One region of the Inediibacterium massiliense genome, then DNA from elsewhere that is predicted to be linked to it. Evidence: a T-box and tRNA genes for the amino acid it is inferred to sense, from the RefSeq annotation. Region 1 holds a T-box; the other regions hold tRNA genes.
What was found. A T-box is a leader RNA that pairs with one kind of tRNA and senses whether it is charged. The one in region 1 lies ahead of leuS (leucine--tRNA ligase), so its partner is inferred to be a tRNA-Leu.
Positions count from the first base shown of each region.

Region 2: it has a tRNA-Leu gene. The T-box ahead of leuS (leucine--tRNA ligase) is inferred to sense a tRNA for this amino acid. The anticodon was not compared.
Region 3: it has a tRNA-Leu gene. The T-box ahead of leuS (leucine--tRNA ligase) is inferred to sense a tRNA for this amino acid. The anticodon was not compared.

Region 1 is NZ_LN876587.1:857,789-864,958, forward strand. Features, by position in the region: gene BN2409_RS12660 (LCP family protein) at 1-578, shown strand, start outside; gene BN2409_RS12665 (calcium/sodium antiporter) at 703-1,704, shown strand; gene rsfS (ribosome silencing factor) at 1,740-2,090, shown strand; T-box leader at 2,133-2,309, shown strand; gene leuS (leucine--tRNA ligase) at 2,384-4,843, shown strand; gene BN2409_RS12680 (RidA family protein) at 4,870-5,253, shown strand; gene BN2409_RS12685 (pyridoxal-phosphate-dependent aminotransferase family protein) at 5,516-6,586, opposite strand; gene BN2409_RS12690 (D-alanyl-D-alanine carboxypeptidase family protein) at 6,588-7,170, opposite strand, start outside.
Region 2 is NZ_LN876587.1:1,444,860-1,452,029, forward strand. Features, by position in the region: gene BN2409_RS15610 (SPOR domain-containing protein) at 1-454, opposite strand, end outside; gene BN2409_RS15615 (DNA polymerase IV) at 470-1,525, opposite strand; gene BN2409_RS15620 (lytic transglycosylase domain-containing protein) at 1,652-2,188, shown strand; gene BN2409_RS15625 (C40 family peptidase) at 2,234-3,094, opposite strand; tRNA gene BN2409_RS15630 (tRNA-Leu) at 3,256-3,340, opposite strand; gene BN2409_RS15635 (ABC transporter substrate-binding protein) at 3,453-5,057, opposite strand; gene BN2409_RS15640 (nicotinate phosphoribosyltransferase) at 5,080-6,054, opposite strand; gene BN2409_RS15645 (DUF441 domain-containing protein) at 6,130-6,627, opposite strand; gene BN2409_RS15650 (lytic transglycosylase domain-containing protein) at 6,761-7,170, opposite strand, start outside.
Region 3 is NZ_LN876587.1:1,454,281-1,461,450, forward strand. Features, by position in the region: gene polA (DNA polymerase I) at 1-1,202, opposite strand, end outside; gene BN2409_RS15665 (anti-sigma factor family protein) at 1,337-2,419, opposite strand; gene BN2409_RS15670 (RNA polymerase sigma factor) at 2,434-3,024, opposite strand; gene BN2409_RS15675 (metal-dependent hydrolase) at 3,142-4,116, opposite strand; tRNA gene BN2409_RS15680 (tRNA-Leu) at 4,278-4,364, shown strand; gene BN2409_RS15685 (hypothetical protein) at 4,404-4,625, opposite strand; gene BN2409_RS15690 (hypothetical protein) at 4,625-5,686, opposite strand; gene BN2409_RS15695 (hypothetical protein) at 5,860-6,834, shown strand; gene BN2409_RS15700 (FUSC family protein) at 6,883-7,170, opposite strand, start outside.

The DNA of each region.
Region 1 (7,170 bases):
TGTCTCCTAAAACGATTATAAGATTACCGAAATTATTAAGTACTTTTATTACTTATGTAGATACAAATATGTCAGTTTCTCAGATTAGTTCTTATGCATTGTATGCAAAAGATATAAAGAGAGAAGATATTCATATGGTTACCATTCCTGGAACACCTAAAATGATCAACGGAATTTCTTATTATGAACCTGATATGAAAAATATAGAAAAAATGATAGAACAAATATTTAGTGGGAACTATGAAACGAAAAAGAGTGACAATAGTTCTACAACAAATGACATGAATCAAAATAAAAATAAAAAGAAAGTTACAGTTGAGGTTTTAAATGGAGCGAATATTAATGGGTTGGCTACAAAAATAGGGAAACAATTAAAGGAAGAAGGATATGATGTTGTCAAAGTAGGAAACGTAGAAGGAATTAAGTATACTAAAACTCATATTTATGATAGAAAGAACAAAGAATCTGATGCAAAGCATATTGCAAAAATCTTAGGAGTCAAACAAATAGAAAGTGATATTCATACAGATACAAAGGTGGATATTACTATTATAGTAGGAGCAGATATGAAACAATAGCTGAAATATTTCAGCTATTGTTTCATATTTAATGAAATATACAGATTGTTTTATTTTTATTTGTAATATCTAACCAATTTTTTTTGTATATATATAGTGATATAAAATGAATTGGGAGGATATTATGGAAAACTTAATGATTTATGGATTGTTTCTAATAGGCTTAATCATGATTATCAAAGGAGGAGATTTATTTGTAGATGCAGCAGTAGAGATTGCTATGGCAACAGGGATACCTCCTATTTTAATAGGAGCAACTTTGGTGAGCTTGGCTACTACTCTACCAGAATTTTTTGTCTCTACTATTGCAACACTGAAAGGACATCCAGAAATGGCTGTAGGGAATGCTATAGGTTCTACCATCTGTAATATAGGCTTTATATTAGGAATTTGTGCATGCATTTCTCCCATCTCTATAAGACGAAGGTTTTTTAGTATAAAAGGATTTTTGATGATTGTTTCTTTAGGATGTTTTTATTTCTTTGCAATAGATAAAGTGGTTTTAAAAACTGAAGGATTCATGTTGCTATTATTATTAATTCTCTATATTATAATCAATATATTAGAAGTAAATTATAAAGGGTCTAAAACTTCAAAGGATTTACGTAAGCATATTCATAAGAAAAATATATTTTTTAATGGGATAAAATTTATTTTAGGTGGTTTTTTAGTTGTATTAGGGGCAAGACTATTAGTAGACAATGGAGTAGAAATGGCAAAGATTTTTCATATTCCAGAACAAATCATAAGTCTTACATTGATTGCTTTAGGGACTTCTTTACCAGAATTGGTTACATCAGTTACTGCAACACTAAAGGGGCATGAAGGGATATCTGTGGGAAATATAGTAGGTGCAAATGTGTTAAACATCACTATGGTGTTAGGAACTTCTTGTATGATCCCTAAAAATGGATTATACTTATCTACTAGAGATATAACTTTTTTAAATCAAAGTCTTTTACATGTTCCTCAAACTTTAGTGTTTGATATTCCATTTGCTCTTCTTTTAATGAGTATATTGGTATTATGTGGGACAATGAAGAAACAGATTGATAGAAAGCATGGAATGTTGTTATTTACAATATACGTAGTGTATATAGGATTATTGGGCGCAATTTCTTTTTAAAAGTTATTACAAAAGGTATAATTAGGAGGTTTTATATGAACACATCTAGAAAAATTGCTTGTGGTATTGCCAAATATATAGATGAGAAAAAAGGTCAAGATATTCGCATATTAGATATAAAAAATATTTCTAGTTTTGCAGATTATTTTGTCATTGCTCATGGAACTTCCACAAGACAAGTAAAAGCTATAGCAGATGAAATACAAGATCAATTAGATAAAAAAGGAATCCTCCTTGATCATAAAGAAGGATATCAAGAAGGTAGATGGATTTTATTAGATTATATTCAAGTAGTAGTACATATTTTTATAGAGGAAGAGAGAAGCTTTTATGATATAGAGAGAGTATGGAGAGATGCTATTGTAGTAGATATTGACAATCTATGAAAAAGCATTTATAATAATGATAAAATTCTATCAAAAATGATCATCAAATAAGTAATAAGAAGTAGTAAGAAGGAAAGCTTTTTCAGAGAGTCGATGGTTGGTGTAAATCGATAAAGATACCTTTTGAACTTGTCTTTATAAAATTTACTTATTGAAATCAATGAAGAGGACAATATTTGTCAATTAGGGTGGTACCGCGGGGGAATCCTCGTCCCTATGTAGGGATGAAATTTTTCTGAGGTACTTTTTTTAATACATAAAATATTATTTTAAATATATAGGAGGAAATGCAGATGACAAAATATAATTTTAAAGAAATTGAGAAAAAATGGCAGATTCATTGGGACGAAAATAAAGTATTTCAAACCAATGAAAATGAAAAAGAAAAATATTATGCATTAGAGATGTTTCCATATCCATCAGGAAAACTTCATATGGGACATGTAAGAAATTATTCTATTGGAGATGTAGTAGCTAGATTTAAAAAAATGAAAGGATATAATGTGCTACATCCTATGGGATGGGATGCATTTGGACTTCCAGCTGAAAATGCTGCTATTAAACATGGTATTCATCCAAATGAATGGACATGGAAAAATCTTGAAGAGATGCGTGAGCAATTAAAACAACTAGGTCTTAGTTATGATTGGGATCGAGAAGTGACAACTTGTCATCCAGATTATTATAAATGGACACAGTGGATTTTCTTACAATTTTATAAGCATGGTTTAGCATATAAAAAACAATATCCAGTAAATTGGTGTCCTTCCTGTGAAACAGTTTTAGCAAATGAACAAGTAGTTGGAGGAAAATGTGAACGTTGTGATAGTGTAGTAGGAAAAAAAGATTTAGATCAATGGTATTTTAAAATTACAGATTATGCAGATCGTTTGTTAAAAGATATAGACAAATTAGAAGGTTGGCCAGAAAAAGTAAAATTGATGCAAAAAAATTGGATTGGGAAAAGTATAGGAGCAGAAGTAGACTTTTCTATTGATGGACATGATGAAAAATTAAAAGTTTTTACAACTAGACCAGATACTATTTATGGTGTAACTTATATGGTATTAGCCCCTGAGCATCCATATGTGTCTCAATTTACAAAAGGAACTCAATATGAAGAAGAAGTTATAAAGTTTAAAGAAAAACTTCAACATTTATCAGAAATTGAAAGAACATCTACTAATGTAGAAAAAGAAGGACTATTCATAGGAAAATATGCTATTAATCCTGTAAGTGAAAAGAAAATCCCTATTTATATTGCAAATTATGTATTAATGGATTATGGAACAGGAGCAGTTATGGCAGTACCTGCTCATGATGAAAGAGACTTTGAATTTGCAAAAAAATATGATCTTCCTATTATTCCTGTTATAAAGGGAAAAGATGAAGAAATACAAGAGCTAAAAGAAGCTTACACTCATGAAGGTGTTATGATCAATTCAGAATTATTTAATGGACTAAATAATAAAGAGGCTCTTGTAAAAATTTCTGAATATCTTGAAGAAAAAGGGTTAGGCAAAAAAACTATTAACTTTAGATTAAGAGATTGGTTACTTTCAAGACAAAGATATTGGGGAACACCTATTCCTATAGTGTATTGTGAAGAATGTGGAGTTGTACCTGTGCCGGAGAAAGATTTACCAGTGATGCTTCCAACAGATGTAGTTTTCTCTGGAAAAGGAGAATCTCCTCTTACAACAAGTAAAGAGTTTGTTTATACAGAATGCCCAAAATGTGGTAAAAGAGCAAGAAGAGAAACAGATACAATGGATACTTTTGTAGATTCTTCTTGGTATTTCTTAAGATATACAGATGCAAAAAACCAAGAAGAAATATTTAAAAAAGACAATGCAAAATATTGGATGGGAGTAGATCAATATATTGGTGGAGTAGAACATGCTATACTGCATCTATTATATGCTAGATTTTTTACAAAGGTACTTTATGATTTAGGATATTCTCCTATAGAAGAACCATTTGACAATCTTTTGACACAAGGAATGGTATTAAAAGAAGGAACAAAGATGTCAAAATCTAAAGGAAATGTAGTCAGTCCGGAGGAAATTATAAAAACATATGGAGCGGATACAGCAAGATTATTTATTTTATTTGCAGCTCCACCAGAGAGAGATCTTGAATGGAGTGATACAGGAGTTGAAGGATGCTTTAGATTTTTAAATAGAGTGTGGAGAGTAGTAGATGAATTAAAAGATTTTATTGGAACTGAAAAAGAAATAGGTTCTTTAAAGGAAGAAGATAAAAATTTAGAATATATGATTCATACAACGATTAAGAGGGTTACAGAGGATATTGAAGAAAGATTTAACTTTAATACAGCTATTAGTGCTATAATGGAGTTAGTAAATGAAATTTATAAATATAAAGAGCTAGGAGAAAGTTGCAATAAGCCTCTATTAAGACAAGGACTAGAAACTATTATTATTCTATTATCTCCTTTTGCACCTCATATGACAGAAGAATTATGGCAAAATATAGGAAATAACGTTAGTGTCCATGAACAAATGTGGCCAACTTATGATGTAGGGGCTACTTTAAAAGACCAAGTAGAAATGGTTATTCAAATCAATGGAAAAGTTCGTGATAAAATAGAAGTTTCATCTAATGCTACAAAAGAAGAATTAGAAAAAGAAGCACTTTCAAATGAAAAAATTAGTGCATTGATAGAAGGAAAAACATTGATAAAGGTAATTGTAGTTCCTAAAAAATTAGTCAATATTGTAATTAAATAAACTAAATCATTTTTAGGAGGGGTATTATGGAAAAATCTATGATTCATACGAATAACGCTCCAGAGGCAATAGGACCTTATTCACAAGCAGTAAAGGTAGGAAATTTTGTATTTACATCAGGACAGCTTCCTGTAGACCCTAAAACAGGAGAATTGATAAGGGGAGACATTCAAAAGGCTACAAGACAATCCCTTGAAAATGTAGCAGCTATTTTAAAAGAAGCAGGTACAAGTATGGACAATGTTGTAAAAACTACTGTGTTTATTAAAGATATGAATGAGTTTTCAAAAGTCAATGAAGTATATGGACAGTATTTTTTAAATGATAAGCCAGCTAGATCTTGTATAGAAGTAGCAAGACTTCCAAAAGATGCAGACGTTGAAATAGAAGTTGTAGCTTTCATCCAATAAAAATGGTGACCTAATGGTCACCATTTTATTTGTAGAAAAAGTCATAAAAAACGTCACTAATTTTTAAATTTGGAAAATATATAGAAACGGTCGAAAATAGCATTACAAACTCGCTTTGCTCAAACAGTGTAATGCTAATGATTTTCTCACTTATTCTATATTTTCACAAATTCTCAATAATTGTTTCTAATTTTTATGACTTTTCTAAGATGTAGTTTGTTTTTAGTTTGAAATGGTGACCTAATGGTCACCATTTTTATTTTTATAATGGGATGATTTTTTCTATAATAGCAAGTAGTTCTTGCACTTCTTTTAGGGTAGTATCAGCCATATGACCAATTCTAAAAGTTTTTTCTTTTAAATTTCCGTATCCATTAGAAATCATATATCCGTATTTAGATAAATTTTCATTTAGCTCTGCAACAGAAATATTTTTTGTATTTTTAATAGTAGTTACCGTATAAGATGCATATGCTTCATCTGCAAATAGATCAAAATTTTTCTTTGCCCATTGCTGTACGCATTGAGCCATTTGTTTGTGACGAGCAAACCTGTTTTCTAATCCTTCATCTAAAATTTTATCTAATTGATAATCTAAAGCGAACATATGAGGCAAAGAAGGAGTAGAAGGGTATTGATAATCCTTCTTTTGAATATATTCATATAATTTTAAAAGATCAAAATAAAATCCTCTATTTTTTACATTTTGAGCAGCTTCTATGGCTTTTTGTGAGATAGAACAAATACTCATTCCTGGAGGGAGACCTAAACATTTTTGAGTAGAAGTAATGCATATATCTACACCTAAATCATCTATATTAATGTTTACACCACCCATAGAACTTACTGTATCTAGGCAAAAAACTACTTCTGGATATTTTTTAATAACTTTAGAAATTTCTTCAACAGGATTCATAATTCCTGTTGAGGTTTCATTATGAGTAATAGTAATTAAATCGTATTTTCCAGTAGCTAAAACTTCATCTACTAATTTTGGAGAAGTTGCTTTTCCAAGTTCAGATGAAAATAAATCTGCAGAAACTCCATTTGCAACAGCCATTTCGTACCATTTTTCCCCAAAAGCCCCTACAGAGAAGATAGCTGCTCTTTTTTTTGTACAAGATCTTACAGCACCTTCCATAAGACCAGTACCAGAAGAGGTAGAGAGAAGAATTTCATTATTTGTAGACATTATTTTTTTCATCTTTTGAGAAATACTCTTTTGTAATACAGATGCATCTTTACTTCTATGTCCAATCATAGGAGTTGCCATTTTTTGAAGTACATCTTCTGTTACGTTGACAGGTCCAGGAATAAAAAGTTTTTGATACATTTTATAACCTCCTTGTTAATCTTTTCTTTCTTTTTTGTATACGATTGATAGTTATGATAGTTCTAAGAATTAAAAAAATAATAAATAGGAAAAATAAAAAATATAATATGATTTTTATCCAAGAAAAAGAACTTATTTTTTCCACAGAAACAGAATCTGATGCAATGAGGGTAATATTCCCTAAAATTTCACCATCTGTTGTATAAGTGATCTTTCCAATGGATTGACCCTTCTCAACAGGTGCTTTAATGTTCTTATTTAGACTAATGGTTTGTTCAATAGAACCTAATTTTTCATTTTTGGGAATGACTTTGTATAATGGAGATTTTGTCAATACATCGATGCTTTTTTTTGTTCCATTTTCAATAGATATGGATTGAATTTTTTCTCCAGAATCTATGATTTTCTTAAGTTTAAAGTTATCAAATCCATAGTCAATAAGAGTTCTTGAATCGATATATATATTTTTTCCTTCCGCTTTTAAAACTACGCTAATTAAGCGGTGATTATTTTTTTTAGCTGAAGTGACTAAACATTGTCTAGCTATATCAGTATATCCTGTTTTAATTCCTTCTACTATATCA
Region 2 (7,170 bases), 590 kb from region 1:
TTTCTTCATAGTCTACCTTTATATTTTTCATAAAAACATCTGCACTATTTCGATCCGTCATTACTCCAGCAATGACTTTATATCCTTTTTCTTCCAATATAAAGCCAGGCATTTTTCTTTCATATAACTGATCTAACATATTCTGTGCATTTTCCTTGGTGGAAAAACTTCCTATTTGAACACTAAAGATATCAAGCCCCTTTAAACTCATTGTGTTTATTTGATTTGTAGAAGCTTGTTCTTCTTCTTTTTTTCCTTGTATTTTCTCTGGTTTGGCTTGTTTCACTATTCTTTTCTCCTGTACGTGATGATTAAAAAAAGAAGGTATGATAATATGCTGAGTCAACAAAAAACCAAATCCAATAGATAAAAAAATTAACAATCCTAAAGAAAAAACAATCCCTATTTTTTTTCCTTCATTCTCTTTTCTTATTCTATTTCTTTTTAGTCTCATTTCCCACTCCCCCTTTTAAAAAATATCTTCTATTTTCATTTGGATAGGATCATTTGGATATAAAATGTTAGATACTTGTACTCCTATGAGTCTAATCTTTTTTTCAAAACTAATTTTTTTTACAAGCATCATCTCACTTACTTGATACAGTTCTTCATATGTATTTGTATAATGAGGCAGTGTTTGACTTCTTGTAATAGAAGTAAAATCCTCATATTTTATTTTTAAAGTAATAGTTCTTACTGTTAATTTTTTGTTATTAAGTCTATCCTCTATTTGTTTACAATGATTTTTTATAAATTCTTTTAAAATTTTTAAATCTCTAGTATCCTTTTTTAAAGTGCTTTCTTCTCCTATTGATTTTGTTCTATTTTTATTTTCTACACTCCTATCATCTTTTCCTTTTGCATATTGAAATAATTCCAATCCTTTTTTTCCAAATTTTTTCTTCAATATTTGAGGATTATATCTTAAAATATCTTCTATATGATATAAACCTAATTTGTGTAGCTCTTTTTCTGTCTTAGGCCCCACTCCCCATAATTTTCTAATAGGTAAAGGCCCTAAAAATTTTTCTATTTCATCTTTTTTAATAATAGTAAAACCATTTGGTTTTTCATAATCAGATGCAAGTTTTGCTAAATATTTATTAATAGATATCCCTACCGAAGCTGTAATTCCTATTTCATCTTGTATTCTTTTTTTGATTTCCTGTCCAATGAATATAGGATCTCCTCCCGTTACATCTAAAAAAGCTTCGTCTATAGAAATAGGTTCAATAAATTCTGTATATTCTTCAAGAATATTATGAATATTTTGGGATACTTCTAAATATTTTTCCATTTTAACAGGCACAAAAATTAAGTGTGGACATAGTTTTTTAGCTTGCTTGGAAGGCATAGCAGACCTAACACCATATTTTCTAGCCTCATAAGAGGCTGTACAAACAACTCCTCTTTCTTTTGGATCTCCTCCTACTGCAATAGGCTTATTTCTATAATCCTTATGATCCCTTTGTTCTATAGATGCATAAAAAGCATCCATGTCAATATGAATAATGTCTCTTTCCATATTCATCCCTCACTAAATTGTTTTATCTTTTTCTAAATATATTGTATCAAATATCCGATATAGATAATAAGAAACCAACTTACACTTTTCTTATATCTTATAAAAATATCAAAAGGAGTCTTTACCATGAAAATTAATTCTGTTCAGTCCATATTTAATCAAAAATTGGCTGATATACAAAGTAGATTACCATCTGGTGTAAATTTAATCCATACTAATTCTTCTACTAATTTTGAAGATGTATTCAATAACCAAATAGAAGAAACTTCAAATTTAGATCATAAAAAATATGAAACAATTATAGAAACTGTAGCTAAAAAATATAATATAGACGCCAGTTTAATCAAGGCAGTGATTCATGCTGAATCATCTTTTAATCCATATGCCAAATCACAAGTAGGTGCACAAGGACTTATGCAACTTATGCCTGATACTGCAAAGGGTCTTGGAGTTTCTAATCCATGGGATCCTGTACAAAATATATATGGAGGAACCAAATACCTCAAGAATCTTTTAGATCAATATAATGGAAATACCTCCCTTGCTTTAGCAGCATACAATGCAGGTCCTTCCAATGTAGAAAAATATAATGGAATACCTCCCTTTAACGAGACACAAAATTATGTCAAAAAAGTTTTATCTCTTAAAAATATATATGAATAAAAACATCCTACTAAAATTAGTAGGATGTTTTTATATCCGCTTTTTTTATTTTAAAATTCTTCTAGCTGTAATATATCTATGTCTATAAAAAGAATCATCTAACCCCGATATAGTTACAGACCCTGCTTTTCCTGATGAAGCATGAATGAAATTTCCATTTCCTATGTATATTCCTACATGATTGATACTACCATTATCAGATGTATCAAAAAATACTAAATCTCCCCTTTGAAGTTCTTCTTTTGATACCTTTACTCCATTTGTAGCTTGACTTCTTGAATCCCTATCAATTTTAATGCCATTTTGTCTATATACATAAGATGTAAATCCAGAGCAATCAAATGCATTTGGTCCATTAGATCCATAAGAATATGGTTTTCCTCTTAAACTCATAGCTGTTTGAAGAAGCTTGTCCACTTGAACATTATGACTTCCTCTCGACACAACCGGCTCATTTTTTACTTCTCCCACATATTTGCTATAAACCCATCCAATTTGTCCATCTTCTGTTTGTACTGCATACCAATCTTGTTCAGTACTTTTTACTTCTACAAGTGTTCCTCCACTTAAAGTTCCTGATACCTCACAATCAGTAGAAGGCGCTACTCTTAAATTTACACCATTTCCTGTGATTTGCATTTTTGCTTTTACATAATCTTTATGAATCCAGCCCTCTTTATTATCAAAAGAAATTTGATACCAATCTCCTTTATCATTCATAATTTGAACATTATCTCCATTTTTTAAACTAATAATCTTTTGTGCATCTGTACTTGGCTGTTGTCTTACATTAACAGATGTCCCTGTAACCGTTCCTATTCCTTGTCCATAAGAAAAAGATCCCATTCCAAAAGTAAAAGCTCCTATCATCATAGTAACAGCTACAGGCTTGATCCATTTTATCATTTTTCGCCCCCCTATTGTTTATTATTTATAATTCTTATTGTTTGATGTTTACGAATTTAATTTGACTTTTACTATATTCTACATATTTTTTAGAAATCCTTCTTTTTTTAGAAAAAAATCGCAATAAAAAAACTACTCTTTAAGAGTAGTTATATGCTTATTGGTGCGAGAGACGGGACTTGAACCCGTACGCCATAAGACACACGCCCCTCAAACGTGCCTGTCTGCCGATTCCAGCACTCTCGCCTTTTTATAATTATATTACTTAGATAGTATAATCAACTTTTTATATATTGTCAATATTTTTTTAAAAAATTTCCAATTTCCCATGAGAACTACTTGCATTAACAAATTTTTATTATTTTTGTTGAATATACCAATTCTCAATATTGTTATAAATATTTGAATTTGTTGGTAAAATGTCTCCTTTTACTCGACCTCGTACAATAATAGAACTATTTTTAAAATACAAGCTCAAATAAGGTATTTCTTCTACAAATAGTTTTTGAAACTTTTCATATTTCTTTCTTCTTAACGCTTCATCTTGTATTCCTGCCATTTCATTTAAAATCTGATCCATATTAGGGTTACTATATTGTATAAAATTTGTACTTCTTATATAACTTGAGTGAAATAAAAAGCTTAAATTTTCATTTTCTAAAAGTTTCCATCCTCCTAATAATAAATCAAATTGACCTGCATAAATTTTTCTTTCATATTCTTTGAAATTCACTGCATGAATAGATACATCTATACCGATCTCTTTTAAATCAGATGCTATTCCTTCTGCTGCTTTTACTCTTTGTATGTTCTCTTCATTAACCAATATAGAAATTTTCAAATTTTGTCCAGTTTCATTTTCTAAATAAGAGTTATTCTGTTTTTTAATCCATCCTAATTCTTTCAATAAATTTTTTGCTTTTGCAAGATCTTTTCCGTATTTTTTTTGTTCCTCTTGATACAAATAAGAAGAAGGGGAAATAGGGACATCTACTAAAGTTGCATGTCCTAAATACACTTCATCTATCAGATCATGTCTGTCAATGGTATAAGCAAAAACTTTTCTCATTTTTTTATCTGCAAGAAGCGTATTTCTAAAATTAAACCCTAAAAATTCATATTCTTGAGTAACATACTCATAAATCTTTAAATCCTTATTTTCACTATATTTTTCCCAATCAAAATTCATAGCACTTGCTACATCTCCTTCATTTGCCTCTACAGTAGTAAGTGCCGCTTCTTTATCTGGTACTTTTTTTGCTAAAATAGATGATATATAAGGTTTTTTACCCCAATACTGATCATTTACGACTAATTCTATATCTTTATATTTATTATACTTTCCTATCTTATAAGAACCTGTTCCAATAGGAGTTATATTCTTGACTTCATATACTTTTTTAGAATCCTTAAATTGATGCTTTGGAATAATCGGAAAGATAAAATTTTCAATAGCACTATAATGAGGATCATCAAAAATAATAAGAATCCTATAATTATCTAGTACTTGGGCACTTTGTATATGATCTGTATAAACTTTATAAACAGATGCTCCTCCTGCTAATTTTAGTGTGTCTATAGTAAATTTTACATCTTCTGCAGAAAAAGCTTGTCCATCATGCCAAACTACATCATCTCTTAATTCAAATACTAAAGTATTTCCATCTGATAAATACCAGCTTTTAGCTAACACAGGTTGGGCCTTTCCATTTTCATCTAGCTTCATAAGCCCTTCATAAATCAAATTATTAACATGATATATACTTTCATTATCATTTATAATAGGATTTAAAGTAGATAACCCAATAGCAGGGATTCTTAATTGCCCTCCTGCTACTGGCTCACTACTTTTTATCATTTCTTTTTCAGTAAAGGGTTGATTCTCATTTTTATCTGCACATGCAGATAACATTACAATACACAGTAAAAGAAAACCGCAAAAAAATTTTTTAATATACTTCACTCAATTCCCTCCATTACTAGGATTAAAAAATTCTTTTTAATTTATTATTTTCTATGATCCCAGGAATTCTTCCTCTCTTTGCCACAGATTTTCCTCCTACTTCTTTGATATCCATAGTCATATCAATAGCAGGAGCTCCTGAAATATAACTTCCTACTCCAAAAGAATCCGCACCTGCATCAGATAATAATCTTATTTTTTCAGGAGTCAATCCTCCAGATACAAAAATCTTTATATGATGATATCCATTAATATCTAGTTTTGCACGAAGCTCTCTTACAAGGTTTGGAGTAACTCCTCCTCTTTCACTAGGAGTATCTAGACGAATTCCAAATAATTCATCTCCTAACTCTTTTGCAATTCTTAAGCTCTCCTCTACTTCGTCTTTAAAAGTATCTACCAATACAATTCTTTTATGAGACTTTGGTGTCACCTCATTATAAACTTTTGCAACATCTAATGTATCTCCAGCAATTAGCATAGCTGCATGAGGCAATGTTCCAGAAGCTTCCATATTTAATAGTTTTGCAGCTAATACACAACTTGCTCCATTTGCTCCTCCAATCACTGCAGCTCTTTCCATGACTGGAGCTATAGCAGGGTGTACATGTCTTGCTCCAAAACATAAAAATGGTTTTTCTCCACAAGCTTTTTTTACTTCTTTAGACGCTGTAGCCCAACCACTTCCACTAGCTAAACTTCCAAGCATGGCTGTTTCAAAAACTCCGAATTCACTATAAGGCCCCTTTATTCTTACTAAAGTTTCTTTTGCTTCAAATTCTTCTCCTTCTTCTAATGCCCATACTTCTACATTTTTGTCTTTTAACATGCTTTTTACTTCTTCAATTCCAACAAATACCCCAGGTTTTCTTGCAAATATCTCAGCTGTTACAATCTCATGATCTAAATTCATATGTCTTAAAATATCTAAGGTTCTTAAAAAATAAACATCTGTTGTAAGCCCTGTTAATATTTCATCGTGATTACCTGAGTGCATCAACCTCTCCTCGCTGATTTTGATCCCCTTTATGTCCTCAAGGCTTGTCATATGTTTCATAAATCACATTCCTTTCTATTTTTTCATAAATATTTCTGCTATGTAAATCATAAAATATGCAATTCCAGAACCAATCAAAGGTCCCACAGGATATCCTTTAAATAATACGATCCCTATTATAGTACCAATCACCACAGAAGTTACTGTAGAAGGTTCTATTTGTAGAAGATATCCTCCTTTTGCTCCAAAGATAGCTACTAATAATCCTGCTAAAATACCTATCAATCCTTTATAAGTTTTAAAAGTCATAAGCATAGATATTACATCTGACTCTCCAAGTGCAAAAGGGGCAAGTATTCCTATCATCAATAAAACAAGTCCTAAATTTAATCCATATTGATCTAAAAAAACAAGAATCGTATGAGAAAAACTTTTGATTTCTCCTCCCATCTGACCAAGAAGCATCAAAAAAATCAAAGCACTTATGGCTACAGCTAAGGCATTGTTTTTACCTACCATAGCCAAAATTAATAAAATTAACAAAGTAATACTCCCTAAATATTCTTGACTCATAACCTCTCTCCTATATATTTTTTAGTCATCACTTTCATATAGGATTATATTGTCCTTAATCATTATAAATGACTTATCTACTTTATTCAACAATATCCTTATTCATTCACTAAATATATACAATTTTTAATTTTTATTCTCTATATAACATTTGATATACTTTATAACTTTTCTTTACTTTTTTTACATAATTCTTTGTTTCAGGAAAAGGAATGTCCTCTAAAACTTTCCCGTCCTTGCTATAGCGAATATCTTTTAACCATTTGTTTACATTTCCGCTTCCTCCATTGTAAGCTGCAAGCATCAATTCTAAATTTCCATTAAATTCATTTCTTAATCGATTTAAGTACCAACAACCAATCATAATATTCATCTCTGGTATAAATAAAAATGTTTCATCATATTTATCTATTTTTAATTCTTTAGATGCCCATTCTCCAGTTATTGGGGAAATTTGCATAAGCCCTTTCGCTTCTCTATGAGATTTGGCATTTTCATCAAACTTACTTTCTGTTCGAATAATTGCTGCAATTAAATAAGGGT
Region 3 (7,170 bases), 600 kb from region 1:
AAATCAAAATCTATTCCTTCAAAATTCATATTATGTCCATATAAAGCTAAAATATCTTTTTTCATTTCAAATCCATATTTTTTAATATGTACATCTTCAAATATATCTTTTAATTCTATCAAGAATTCATTGTGATTTTTTATATCTACAAAATAATTTGTGTCTTCTATTTGAATATAAATTCCTACAATCTCATCTTTTATAATATTTTTTTCACTAGAAAATACTTTTACATATATCTCTTTTTTGTCTTTCATTTTATGCTTTAGTTTATCTAATTTTTCTTTTTTGTCAATTTGAATGATCTCTATATTTTCACTTTGTTGTGATATAGGATCTTGGTCTTTTAACTTATCTAAAAATTTTTTAAACTCCAGCTTATAAAAGAGTTCTGTTAATTTTTTTGTGTCTGGCTCTGTTCTCCTAAATTCATCTAAAGACATTTCTACAGGAACATTTAGCATAATGGTAGCTAACTTTTTACTTAAAACAGCCTGCTCTGCATATTCTCTTATTTTTTCTCTTAGTTTAGGACTAGATACTTGATCTACATTTTCTAGTAAATTTTCTACACTTTCAAATTCCTTAATCAATTTAATAGCAGTCTTTTCTCCAATACCAGAAACTCCTGGAATATTATCTGATTTGTCTCCCATAAGTCCTTTTACATCTATAAACTGTTTAGGTGTCACTTCATATTGATTCATAAAATTTTGTTCATCATATTCTTCTAGGCTACTTACTCCTTTTTTAGTAATAAAAACTTTTGTTTTTTTAGAAACCAATTGAAGAGCGTCCTTATCTCCCGTAATCACAATAGGATGGATATTTTGTGTCTCGCTATAATTTACAATGGTCCCAATCAAATCGTCTGCCTCAAAGCCATCAATTTCTACTCTATGAATATGAAAAGCATCTAAAATCTCTTTTAGAATAGGAAATTGCTCTGCCAATTCGTCTGGCATTTTTTTTCTTCCTGCTTTATATTCATCAAAAGCTTTATGTCTAAAAGTAGGTGCCTTCCTATCAAAAGCTACTGTAATGTAATCTGGATTATAATCTTCAAAAATTTTATGTAATACACTTACAAACCCATATACAGCATTTGTATGAACTCCATCTTTTGTAGTAAGTTCAGGAATTGCATAAAAAGTCCTGTTAATCAAGCTATTTCCGTCTATTATAATGATTTTTTCTTCCAATAAAATCCTCTCCTTGCAAATCTCTTTAAGTTTAACTATATATTTCCCCAAAAAAATATATTGTAGTCTTTAACTATATTCTCAATTACTTTCTAAATTCCTCCTTGAAAATTCCTATATAAAAACAAGCCTTTTCAATAAGGCTTGTTTGACTCATTATATAAAGATACATAAATCGTACACATTTCCATTTCTTCATCCGAATTTTTTACATTTTCTTGGAATTGATCTATATCCTGATTTCCTTTATGGATTGGTTCTTGGGTTTGTAAATTTTCGATTTTCTCTAAAGGGCTTTCATTATTTTTTTCAACTTCTTCATCTTCTATCAAATATTTTTCAACTTCTCCTAATTCCTTTGCTTGTTTTTCAAACTCTAATAGTTTTTCTTTAGGAATATAGACCACCATTTCCTCCATCTGAGAAACATTTCTTTTTGTTTTTACCTCATCTATTTCACAGTCTTTAGAAACTTCCAAATTTCCACCTAAATTTTTTACCATTTGAATAAATTCATTTTTAGGTATATGAATCGTCATAGAAACATTTTGACTTATGCTTTGAGTAGATTGCTGTATACTAAACTTCCTTAATGTAGGCACTTCTTGAGATCCATTATAAAGAGCCACTTTAGGATCATTATCTTGGGGATAATCTGGTAGTTTTTCCTCCACAAAAACATCATGACTCAAAACAGAGTTTTGGGGATCATTGCTTTCCTTTTGTGATAAAGATTTTTTTACTTCTTTCTTTGGATTTTCTATATCTTTTTTATTTTCTTTTAAAGTTTCTGTATCCTCTACTTTTTCCATGTTTCTTTCTGAATTTGATTCTTTTGGGGCAAAATACTCTATTTTGGTAGAATATATTTCTTCTTTTATATCTTTTGGAGAATAAAATAAAGACATAGATGTAATACCTATCACCAACATAGCGGCAACAGAAGTGAATACTTTCCAATTTATTTTATTTATACTTTTTCTTTTTGTACTTTTCTGAACATCTACTAATTTTTCATGTAAACTTTCCGCAAAATCTTCTGGTAAATCTATCATAGGCAAATCTTTACATAAAGAAATATACTCTAGCATTTTTTCATATTCCTCTTTGCACACTTGACATTCCATTAAATGATTTTTAACTTCTTTCTTTGTCCACTCATCTAATTGATCATCTATATATAAAGAAATCATTTCTTGTATTTGTAGACAATTCATATGATCCCTCCTTCCTATATTTTGACGTAATCTTTATGGAAAAGTTCCTCTGATGTTATGATCTTCTTTAAAGCTTGTCTTGCCCTATTGAGTCTTGATTTAACAGTTCCTTCAGAACAATTCAATATTCTCCCAATTTCTTCATATGAAAAACCTTGTATATCTCTTAGTATAATCACAGATCTATGATTCTCCGATAAAGAATCAATAGCCTTTTGTATATGTCTTTGAATTTCATTTTTTTCAATTATTTTCTCTGGAGTATTTTTTTCGTCTGGTATTTCTCTTAAAATATTTCCATCTTCTGTTTCTAACTTCTGATCATAAGAATAAATTTTCATTTTCTTTTTCTTTCTTAATACATCTAAGCAAGTATTTGTAACAATTTTATAAAGCCAAGTAGAAAAAGTGCTTTCTTCTTTAAATTTGTCAATATTTTTATATGCTTTTATAAAAGCATCTTGTGTAGCATCCTTCGCATCTTCTATATTTCCAAGCATTCTATAAGCAATATTAAAAGCAAGTTTTTGATGATTTTGAATTAAAATTTCAAAGCTTTCTATGTGTCCTTTTTGACTTTTATGTATAAGACTTTTCTCCTGCACTAAAGTCCCTCCTTTCCTCATAAAAATCCCTATAAATAAGACGAAACTTTTTATAAAAAGTTCCATATTTGCTCATATTATTTCTAAAAAATAAAGAACCTACTTATACAGTAGATTCTATCTTGTTTCCATTACAGGAATATTTTTAGTAATATGATAAGGATGAAAAAAAGATTCAACTATATGCTTTTCTTGATCGTATACAACTGTAGCATGATGCATAAAATTATTTTTGAAATAATATCGAAGATCAATAGATTTTAATATAATATTATCTTTCTTTTCTAATTGTACCACATGATAAATAGGAGTAAATTCTTTGAAATATTTTCCTACATTTGTTTGTTGGAACATTTCTACTACCTCATCTTGAGGTTTTTTAAATTTCTTTCTTTCAAAAACCTTTCCATTTACAAAATTTACTTGGCCTACTAGATGATACGTAGTAGTACTTACAATAAAATCCCATTTGTGAAAAGCCATAAGTGCTGGCAAAATATTAATATCTATAATTTTATATCCATTTTGATAATATTCTTTTACAATTTTTTTTGCATATACCTTCATAGCATATCTAAATCCTAAATACAAGAAGAATGTAACCCCGGTCAAGCTATAAAAAAGAAATGACTTTTCCTTTACAAAAATAAGCAATATACACAATAACGTAATTACAGGGTCATAAAGCATTAAAATTCCTATCATAGATTTTTTCTTTGTAAAAGGCATAAATAATTTTGCTCCATAAGAATTTAAAATATCAAATACCGTATGGGATAAACATCCAACAAATGTCCAAAATAGCACTTGTAAAAATTGAAATTGAACGAAAAAAGATAACCCTATTGTAATGATTACCGCAAGCCCTATTAAAGATGGCAGAGAATGAGAAATACCTCTATGATGTTTTAAATAGGTATAATCACCTTTTACTTTCGCAATAATATCAATATCTGGCGACATAGCTCCAATAGCACATCCTAAGGATATAGGATTTGTAAGACTTACAGGATCTCCGCTAAATGCAGATATTGCAAGTCCAATGACTCCATGTGTAAGTGGATCCATTTTTCCACCTTCCTTTCTAATCATTCACTATTATCTATTTTATATTTTGTTTTCATTTCATATACATCAATTTAGTTTACCATAATCTTTTTATATCTTCAACAAGAATTTTGTTATTGAAGATAATTTTTAAAAATTTCTATTGCACTTTGTATATATATATGGTATTATAATTCTTGTCACAAGCCGAAGTGGTGGAATTGGCAGACGCGCTGGACTCAAAATCCAGTGATGGCAACATCGTGCGGGTTCGACCCCCGCCTTCGGCACCAATCAATAAAAAAACCTAGGTTATCAAACCTAGGTTTTTTCTATATTCTTCTCCCAAACAGCCCTCTTCTCCTACTTAGATATTCCTCTATATACTGCACTCTTTCATGAAGTTCTTCTAATTTTTTCATTTCTTCTGAAATTCTTTTTACATCTTCATTTAGTTTTTTAAATTCATTTTCTTTTATGTATACACCTTCTACCTTTTGTTTTTCCTTTTTTTCTACTTTTTCTTCTATTTTTGTTCTTTCTTCACCTTCCATTATCGATACCTCCTCTTTTTTTTTATAGGAATTTCTTGTGCCTTTTCTAAAGGTCCAAATCCTATAAACGAAAATTCAGGATATGCTTTCCCAAAAGCATAACAAAGCTGATAATTTTCTTTGATTTTTTCATAATTTGTATAATATTTATATTGAAAGAACAATATTTCTTTAGACTCCTTCCACAAGTAAGGCTCACTCCATGTAATTCCTTCATCTATAGAAAAACTACTAACCACTTGATCATATTCGGTCCATATGGTCCAAAGTTTATCCTTCTCTTTTACAAATAATGGATAAGAACAATTTGCAGGATTAGATAAAATATGTTCAATTTTTTTAATAGCTTGATCTTGTTCTAGTTTATATTTTTCGTACTTAATGATTAAATTTCCATCTACATATGAAGAATATGTCACATGAATTAACTCCTCATGAGTCATGAGTAAATTTAAATATAATTTTTCACAACTAGACCATGTTAATTGTATAGAAGGGTTCCACTGTTGTTTTTGTATATCAAATTCTTTTATAAATATTTGTTCATACCCCTTTATAAGCTGATAAAAACCAATGACTAACTTATTTTCATAGTCAATCAATTGAAATGGATTTAAAAATTTTTGAATTTCAATATCTTCTACTACAAAACTTCTCCATTCTTGATTTTCACAATAATGGTGATAAATTCTATAACACATGGAATTTTCTTGTGCTTTCACGCAATAAACAATATGCACTTTTCCTGTACACAATACAATGTTTAAGTTAAAAACTTTTAGACTTACATCTCCTCCTAAAGAATTTTCATACCATATTCCTTTTTTAAAAGTCATAAGTATAATCTCACCTTTTGTATTTTGATAGACCATGTACAAATCTTTTTCGTCCATACTTGCATCAAATTCTCCGCTGCTATTTTCTATCAATACTTCTTTTTTATATTCGCCTAATTGTTTATCAAAATATGTGTATATTATTTTTTCTTTTTCTTCTTGAAAACTGTGTAAATTTCCTACTTCATCATGCATTAAAATATTTTTTTGATTTGAAAATGGCATTCTCTCACCACCTAATTGCAAATTTCATAAGTTTAGATTTTTCTCTTACTATCATATTTTTAAAATCAAAATATATGACAAAATCTATTGAATGAATGTCACACAAATTTTTTGTCATGAATATACTAGCATTGAGAGAAGATTATCTCAGAATATAAAAGGAGGTTAAAACTATGGGATGTAATAGTAATACAAGACCAATAAGTCTTTCTATTAGTGATAAATGTTGTACTGCAACTACTGGATGTCATTTTGATGGGTCACTTAGAAATGTTGTAGCTGAACCTGTATATGTTCAAAAAGTTTATGATGCTGCGTTATTTAATTTACAAGGGTTAAGAACAATTTCTTGTCAACCTCTTCAACCTAATTTAGGTAGAAATTCAAGAATCACAAGAGTTTTAGACATTCGATGCAGAAAGTTTTTTAATCCTGAAAATATAAACGACGAAAGAAATCTAAAAGTAAAACCCATTACAACTGTTTCTGGAGCAGATTTTGTTGAAGATGGATGTGGAAAACCTATAAAAGTAATAGGTCCAGATGGCACTAGATCAGAAAAAATTCTTTATACAAACACAGAAACATGTGATAATGAATTTAAAGGAACTCCTATATTTGGAACACAAAATGTTGAAATCACTGGAAATGTAGTAATTGAAATTGATGTGCTTTATACAGATCATTGTGATAAAGAATGTGAAATTACACTTGCAGCAAATGTTCCTATTGCAAGAGACAGCGCCCCTCTTTTACTCACAAACTTCTTTGAATTATGTATGCCATCTGTATTTGATACAGCATTCTTACCAAGATTTACTGAATTCTGTAATATTGATTGCGAAACTAGACTTGCAACCAATAGTATCTTAAGAGACTTTAGTATTGATCCTACTACAGGAGCAGTTTGTGTAAACTTAATTATCGCTTTATGTGTAACTTGCGAAAAGAAAATTATTGTCCCTGTTCAACTTTGTGTTTTATCTACAGGATTCCCTGTACTTGAAGCAGACACATCACCAATATGCACAACATTCCCTCAACTATTCCCAAATCAAATAGACGATAAAAGAAAACCCTGCAGACAAGAAGTAGAAGAACAAACAGAAACAGCTCCAGTAGAAACTTCTGAAGATGAAGACTGCTAAAAATAAAACACAAAATCCAAGGTAAAATACCTTGGATTTACATAACAACTATTTAGATAACATATTTTCTTTAATATCTATATAGTATTCTTGAAATTTTTCTAGTTTTAAAAAACTATTTATAACTACACTGACAGCAATTCCTATAGAAGTATCTAAAACTCTATTGACGGCATATACAATAGACGAAGAATCTCTGAGGTTGGTCATAATAGATATAAAAACTATACATGCAATCACTACAGAATCATTTTGCTTGCATATGTTACATAAATAAATCACCAACATAATCCCTCCTCCACAAATTAAAGGAGTACTGTCCACAACCATAGAAAA